3 regions of the Microbacterium sp. EB106-03-03-XG65 genome follow, and region 1 is predicted to be linked to each of the others. Evidence: predicted binding sites of a transcription regulator. Region 1 holds the regulator's gene; each other region holds the start of a gene.
What was found. Region 1 encodes LexA, which represses DNA repair genes until DNA is damaged. Its sites were predicted from a motif close to TCGAACANNTGTTCGA; they were not measured.
Positions count from the first base shown of each region.

Region 2: a site for LexA is predicted at 949-964, ahead of imuA' (DnaE2-dependent mutagenesis accessory factor ImuA'). Genes of this name have one in related genera too.
Region 3: a site for LexA is predicted at 812-827, ahead of AC3WS6_RS04520 (Rv2578c family radical SAM protein). Genes of this name have one in related genera too.

Region 1 is NZ_JBYTEB010000002.1:36,519-38,779, forward strand. Features, by position in the region: gene AC3WS6_RS13365 (LysM peptidoglycan-binding domain-containing protein) at 1-308, opposite strand, end outside; gene lexA (transcriptional repressor LexA) at 589-1,275, shown strand; gene AC3WS6_RS13375 (S9 family peptidase) at 1,323-2,261, shown strand, end outside.
Region 2 is NZ_JBYTEB010000001.1:2,740,748-2,743,008, reverse strand. Features, by position in the region: gene AC3WS6_RS12975 (DNA polymerase Y family protein) at 1-144, opposite strand, end outside; gene imuA' (DnaE2-dependent mutagenesis accessory factor ImuA') at 141-938, opposite strand; gene AC3WS6_RS12965 (prepilin peptidase) at 1,102-1,569, shown strand; gene AC3WS6_RS12960 (response regulator) at 1,607-1,819, shown strand; gene AC3WS6_RS12955 (CYTH domain-containing protein) at 1,812-2,261, shown strand, end outside.
Region 3 is NZ_JBYTEB010000001.1:937,859-940,119, forward strand. Features, by position in the region: gene AC3WS6_RS04520 (Rv2578c family radical SAM protein) at 1-804, opposite strand, end outside; gene AC3WS6_RS04525 (M15 family metallopeptidase) at 906-1,844, shown strand; gene AC3WS6_RS04530 (acyl-CoA dehydrogenase family protein) at 1,994-2,261, shown strand, end outside.

The DNA of each region.
Region 1 (2,261 bases):
CCCTGGAGCAGGTTGAGTCGCGTGATGTCACCGATCACGTCGCGCGGATCTGCCTTCGGCGCGATGCTCTCGGCGATCGACCAGAGCGTGTCCCCCGGCATCACCGTGACGGTCTCGAAAGACGCCACCGCGACATCGTCGTTCGAGGCGATCGCATTGCCGCCGCTGAGTGCGCCGAAGGCGACGCCTGCCGCGAGCGGCAGCGCCGCCAGCGCCAGCACGACTCGACGACCGCGCGCCGTCAGCCGGAGGCGCGTCGTCGGCACTGCCGGGACGATGGCTGCGGTGCTGAAGGTGATGGTGCTCATGTCGTGCTCCTCTGCTGCTCCCGCGCTGGGCGGTGAAGGTGGCGTAGCGTTCGCATTCGCGACTCGGCCGGGAGCCGTGAATGCGAAGCTACGTTCCGAAGGTATCTTCGAATTCGAATGTGTGTCAAGACTTCTTCGAAACCCGCTCCGGAAAAGAACCGACACGCTCGAACAGATATTCCCCATCGCTGCGTTTCTCGGATACGGTTTCGATAGCAACACCCCACCACGGGCCACCGACATTCGAACCGAGACGCCGGGTCGACACCTGAGGAGCATCATGAGCGACAACGCCGCCACCGAGTCAGAGGCTCCGCGCACTCGCCGTCGGAAGAGCCTGAGCCCGAAGCAGATGGCGATCCTCGAGGTCATCCAGACGTCGATCAGCCGCTACGGCTACCCGCCGAGCATGCGGGAGATCGGCGATGCGGTCGGACTCAAGTCGCTCTCGAGCGTCACGCATCAGCTCGGCCAGCTCGAACTGAGCGGGTACCTGCGCCGTGACCCCGGCAAGACGCGCGCGATGGAGGTGCTGATCGATCTTCCCGGCGCGAGCGGCGAGAACCCCGCCGACATCGCGACGCCCGTCGGCGATGCCGCTCTCGTGCCCCTCGTCGGCAGGATCGCCGCAGGCGTGCCGATCACCGCCGACCAGCAGGTCGAAGAGATCTTCCCGCTCCCCCGACAGCTGGTCGGCAAGGGCGATCTGTTCATGCTCAAGGTGTCGGGCGAGTCCATGATCGACGCGGCGATCTGCGACGGCGACTGGGTCGTCGTGCGTTCGCAGGGCAGCGCCGAGAACGGTGAGATCGTCGCCGCGATGCTCGATGGGGAGGCCACCGTGAAGGTTCTCCGGCGCCGCGACGGCCACACCTGGCTGCTTCCGCGCAACTCGGCGTTCGAGCCGATCCTCGGCGATGAGGCCGTGATACTCGGCAAGATCGTCGCCGTGCTCCGCGCCGTCTGAGCGCACCGCACATGCGGTGCCGGCCGCGTTGACCGTAGGGTCGAAGCATGTCGTCGCCCTATGGCTCCTGGTCCTCGCCCTTCTCTCCCGCATCCGTCGCGGCGTCGTCCCCGCGATACGACGGCGCTGCGTTCGTCGGTGACGAGATCTGGTGGGCAGAGTCGGTTCCGACCGAGGGCGGGCGAGTCGCCGTACGCAGTTCTGCGGGACAGGTGGTCCTCCCCGCACCGTGGAGCGCCCGATCGAGGGTGCACGAATACGGTGGCGGGTCCTGGACCGCGGACCCCGCGGGCACCCTCTACTTCGTCGATGCGGCAGACCAACGGGTCAGGCGGATGTCGCGCACCGGTGTGATCCTGCCGCTGACGCCCGCAGGCCCCTCCTACGGTGGCCTCCGCCTCGCCGGCGGACGCCTGTTCGCGGTGCGAGAGGATCTCGATGCCGAACCGCATACGCGAGCCATCGTGGAGATCCCGCTCGACGGCTCCGCAGCCGACGACCACCGGCGTATCCGCACGTTCATCAGCGGAGCGGACTTCTACGCGCATCCTGCCCTGTCGCCCGACGGCACCCGGCTCGCGTGGGTCCAGTGGAACGCGGGCCGGATGCCGTGGGAGAGTGCAGCGCTCGTGGTCTCCGACGGCGAGCACACGACGACTCTTCCGACGCGCGCCGCTCTGCAACCCGAGTGGACCGAGGACGACCAGCTCCTCTACTCCGACGATCCGTCCGGCAGATGGGCCCTGCACCGTCAGGCGCTGCGCGGCGTCTCCGCGCTCGGCCCGGCCGAGCCTTTCGCCGCCACCGATGACGCCGACACCGGCTACGGCCTCTGGGTGCTCGGCAATCGCTGGTACCGCCCGCTTGCCGACGGCCGGGTCGTCGCTGTGCGCACCGAGGGCCGCGACCAGGTCGTGCTGATCGACGCGTCCGGGTCCGCGCATCCTCTCGCGCTCCCCGCCGACGGCCACATCAGTGTCGATGAC
Region 2 (2,261 bases), on a different contig from region 1:
GTGCTCTCGGGCGGATGCGGTGCAGGCGACGACGGTGTTCGCGTGCATGAGAGCGGTCGGCGCATGTGGCGGTGGCCCTCCCAGTGCTGCACGCAGCGGCCAATCCGGGAACCACAGGACGAGCACGCGCAACGGGGCGGTCACCCTGCCACCGCCAGAGGTCGGTATTCACGTTCGCCGTCGTCTCCCTGGTCGCGCAGGGCGGGCAACGCGGTCAAGCCGGTCACCGTCTCGACGGGGGTCTCCGCGGGAAGGTCCTCGATTCCGCCCTGAGGACCGGGCAGGCGCACTCGAACGCTCATCGGCAGGGGGCTGTGCCGTGTCGTCGCGGTCACCGTGGCCGTGGATCCTTCGATCAGACCCCACCCTTCGCCGATGCCCTCCCAGTGCTGATCGTGCAGCCGGATCGTGCCCTCGCTCTGCGGCCAGGCGCCTGCCGACGCGGATTCGGTGACGAGAAGGGTGCCTCCTCGATCCCGCAGGCGGGCGCTCAGGCGCGACACGTCGGCGTCGCGTGCCCGGCTGCCGGGCTGCACGGCGATCAGCGGGACGACCTCGGCGAGTGCGGAGGTCGCCGCCAGCCATCGTTCTCCGGGCTCTGGGACGAGGATCAGCCGGGGCAGAGCGATGCCGAATGCGGCGGCGGCCTCGACGCCCAGTGTGGGCATGCCGACCACCGCGCACCAGAGACCGCGGCGTGAGGCGGCGCTGAGAAGGGCGAGCACCAGGCTCGGCGAGGGGGAGACCGTGTAGGCGGTTCCCGTCTGCAGACCCTGTTCGGGAAGCAGAGAGGAGAAGGCTGTGTCGAGGGGGAGCAGTGGAAGATCGCTGCGGCGTCGCTGCATACGGCTGATCTCTCGACGCAGCCGCAGGACCTCTCCGGCGCGAGAGTCGCCCACCGGAGAGAGCGCGGTCACCGCTTCGAGCCCGATCCCCATGTGTCCATCCTCGAATATATGTACTAGTAAATCAACTGGAGATGATGACTCTATTTCGAACGTCCGACATTCGCGGAACCGTGCCGAGGCCGGGCGCGGCGCCTCGGGCGACGTTATCCACACCGCTCTCCGCGGCCTCCCGCATCTCTTCTACCCTTCCCCAATGGATCCCCGCACCCTGGCTCTGATCGTGGTGCACCTCGCACTCTTCGCGGTGGGCTGTGCCCTCCTCGTCATCGACGTCCGCTCGCACCGGCTGCCGGACCGGATCGTGCTGCCCACCCTCGGGGCACTCCTCGCCCTCGTGATCCTCGACGCGCTCCTGGGCGAGACTGCGCGTTCGGTGAGAGCCGGCGCCGGCATGCTGATCCTCGGGGGCTTCTACGCGCTGCTGCGCCTGACCAGCCGCGAGGGGATGGGAGGAGGCGATGTGAAGCTCGCCGCTGTGATCGGCCTCGTGCTCGGCTGGCACGGGTGGCGGGCGCTCGCCGTGGGCGCTGCCGCCGCGTTCGTGCTCGGGGCGATATACGCCACCGTGCTGATGTCGCTGCGCAGGGCGGATCGGTCCACTCGCATCGCGTTCGGACCGTGGATGATCATCGGGGCGATGCTCGGCATACTCGTGGCATGACGCACCGATCACCTGAGTCGGGGTTAGGGTGAAGCACATGGCACTCGCACGACTCCACGGAGGCCCGCTCGACGGGCAGATCATTCCCCTCGACGATGCGGACGACAAGCTGATCGTCCCCTACAGCGAGACGCAGGTGGTGTACAACCGCCGCGGTGACGAGCAGAACACCGGCAGCGATGACGGTCCCACCGAGATCGACTACTGGTACGACGAAGCACTCGAGGAGATCAATCCCTCGGATGACTGAGCACCACCCCGCTCCGCAGTCGCACTCCGAACCGTCCAGGGTCGTCGAGGTCGAGCGCAAGTACGACGTCGACGACACCACTCCGCTTCCGGCGTGGGTCGGGATACCCGGAGTGGAGGCCGTGTCGTCAGGCGAGGTGCGCGAACTCGACGCGCGCTATTTCGACACGGCAGACGCCCAGCTGTCCCGTTCAGGGGTCGCACTTCGACACCGCACCGGCGGCCCCGATGCCGGATGGCACATCAAGGGGCCGAGGGAGGGCGACGGACGCCTCGAGATCGGCTGGCCTCTCGGCGACGACGACGGCATCCCGGATGCGGTGAGCGCCGCCGTCTCGCGATGGGCGACGGGGGCGCTGACTCCGCTCGCGCGGATCGAGAACACCCGAACGGCATACCTGCTCACGGGCAACGCCGGGGTGGTCGCCGAGTTCGTCGACGAT
Region 3 (2,261 bases), on a different contig from region 1:
GAACCAGGGCTTCACTCCCGCGCGAAGATGCAGAGCACCGTAGACGACGCTGCTCGCCCCGGCCTCTTTGATGCGTCGCAGGGCGGTGTCGATCGCCTCGATCGAGTCGGTCATGTGCGGCATGATCGGCATCAGGAACACCGTCACGCGGAACCCGGCATCGCGCAGCGCCCGCACGGTGTCGAGCCGCGCCTGAGTGGTGGGCGTGCCCGGTTCGATCGCCTTCTGCAGCTCGTTGTCGTACATCGCGATCGACATCTGGATGTCGATCGGCACTCGCTGGGCGGCCTTCACCAGCAGCGGGATGTCGCGCCGGATGAGCGTGCCTTTGGTCAGGATCGAGATCGGTGTGCCCGAGGCGGCGAGGGCGTCGATGATCCCCGGCATCAGCGTGTAGCGGCCCTCAGCGCGCTGGTAGGGGTCGGTGTTCGTGCCGAGGGCGACGGTCTCATGCTGCCAGCTGCCCTTGCGCAGTTCCTTCTGCAGCACCTCGACGATGTTCGTCTTGACGACGATCTGCGAGTCGAAGTCCGCGCCCCCGTCGAGGTCGAGATACTCATGGGTTCCGCGAGCGAAGCAATAGATGCATGCATGGCTGCACCCGCGGTACGGGTTGATCGTCCAGGCGAAGGGCATGCGCGATGCGCCGGGGACATGGTTGAGTGCAGACTTCGACAGCACCTCGTGGAACGTCATTCCCGCGAAGTCGGGGGTCGTCACGGAGCGGACGATGCCGGCGCGGTTCTCCAGCCCGGGCAGGGCGGAGTCATCGATCTCTCCGACTTTCTGCCCTTGCCATCGCATACTTCATTCGAACATATGGACTACTCTCGCGTCAACCGGTCACCGATATGCCGTCGACTGTCTCAGCGAGCATCCGGCCTGGGATGAGTGACAATGGAGGCATGCTCTCCACGCCGCAGCCTCAGCATGCGGCACGGCGCTCCCCGATCTTCGAAATCGCTCTGCCTGTCGGGCTCGCCGTCACGGCTCTCGGCATCCTGCTGTCCCTCTCCGGAGCCGAGGCGGTGGAGACCCCTCAGGCCGCAGTCCAGGTTCTCCCCGAACCCGTCGTGGTGCAGGCGGTGCCCGAGGTGCAGGTCGGGGCGACGACCGCTGCGGACCCGTGCTCCGAGCCCAGTGTGCTCGAGGCGATATCGGTGGCCGACGATGCGGCGATCATCGCGGGATTCGGCGGCGGCGAGAGTTTCCGGGCCGCGGTGGTGGCGGGCAACGCGCCGTGCATCTCGCTCGCTGACCCCGCACACGTCTGGGTCGTCGTCAACAAGGCGCGTCCGCTCGAGCCGGTCGAGTTCGCCCCCGCGCCGCTCGCCGATCTTCCCGTGCCGATGACCACGAGATCGGGCCAGGCGCGTTCCGACGTCGCGGCCGCGATCGGCGCTCTGGCCGCGGACGCCGCCGCGGAGGGGGTCGGCAGCATCGGAGCCAACAACGGCTATCGCTCCTACGATCTGCAGGTCGCCACGCACGCGTCGCACGTGCGCAACAGCGGCCAGGCCGGGGCCGATGCCTCGTCGGCGCGAGCCGGCCACAGCGAGCACCAGACCGGTCTCGCACTCGACCTCGTGGCCTGCGACGGCTCGTGCGGAGAGATCGATGCGTTCGGGGGCACCGCTCAGGGGGCGTGGGTGGCCGAGAACGCGTGGGAGTACGGATTCATCGTGCGCTACGAGCAGGTGGGCACGGGCATCACCGGGTACAAGCCCGAGCCCTGGCATCTAAGGTACCTGGGGCCGGAGCTCGCCGCCGCGTACCACGAGGGGGGCTTTCACACGCTCGAAGAGTTCTTCGCGCTCCCCGCTGCACCTGATTACGCCCACTGACCAGCCGTAAAGACGTTCTGAGGGCTTTCGACAATCGCGAGACCCAGTCTCACGGGTTGTGAGATGCATTCCCACAATGCTGTGGAGCGGACCTGCGAACCGGCATAGAATCGCCGGAGCAATGACGCATGAACGTTCGGGAGGACGCAATGGAACGCGACATCTACGAAGAGGATCACGAGGCCTTCCGCGACCTCGTCAAGGACTTCGTCAAGCGCCACGTGAACAACGAGGCGATCGAGCGGTGGGATGCCGCGGGCGAGATCGACCGGGCGACCATGCTGGCGGCCGGTGAGGCCGGTCTGATCGGACTGTCCGTCCCCGAGGAGTTCGGCGGCGCCGGAATGCTCCAGGACTACCGCTTCCGCACGATCGTGATGGAAGAGGTCATCGCCTCGGGTGCCGGTTCGCTCGCCG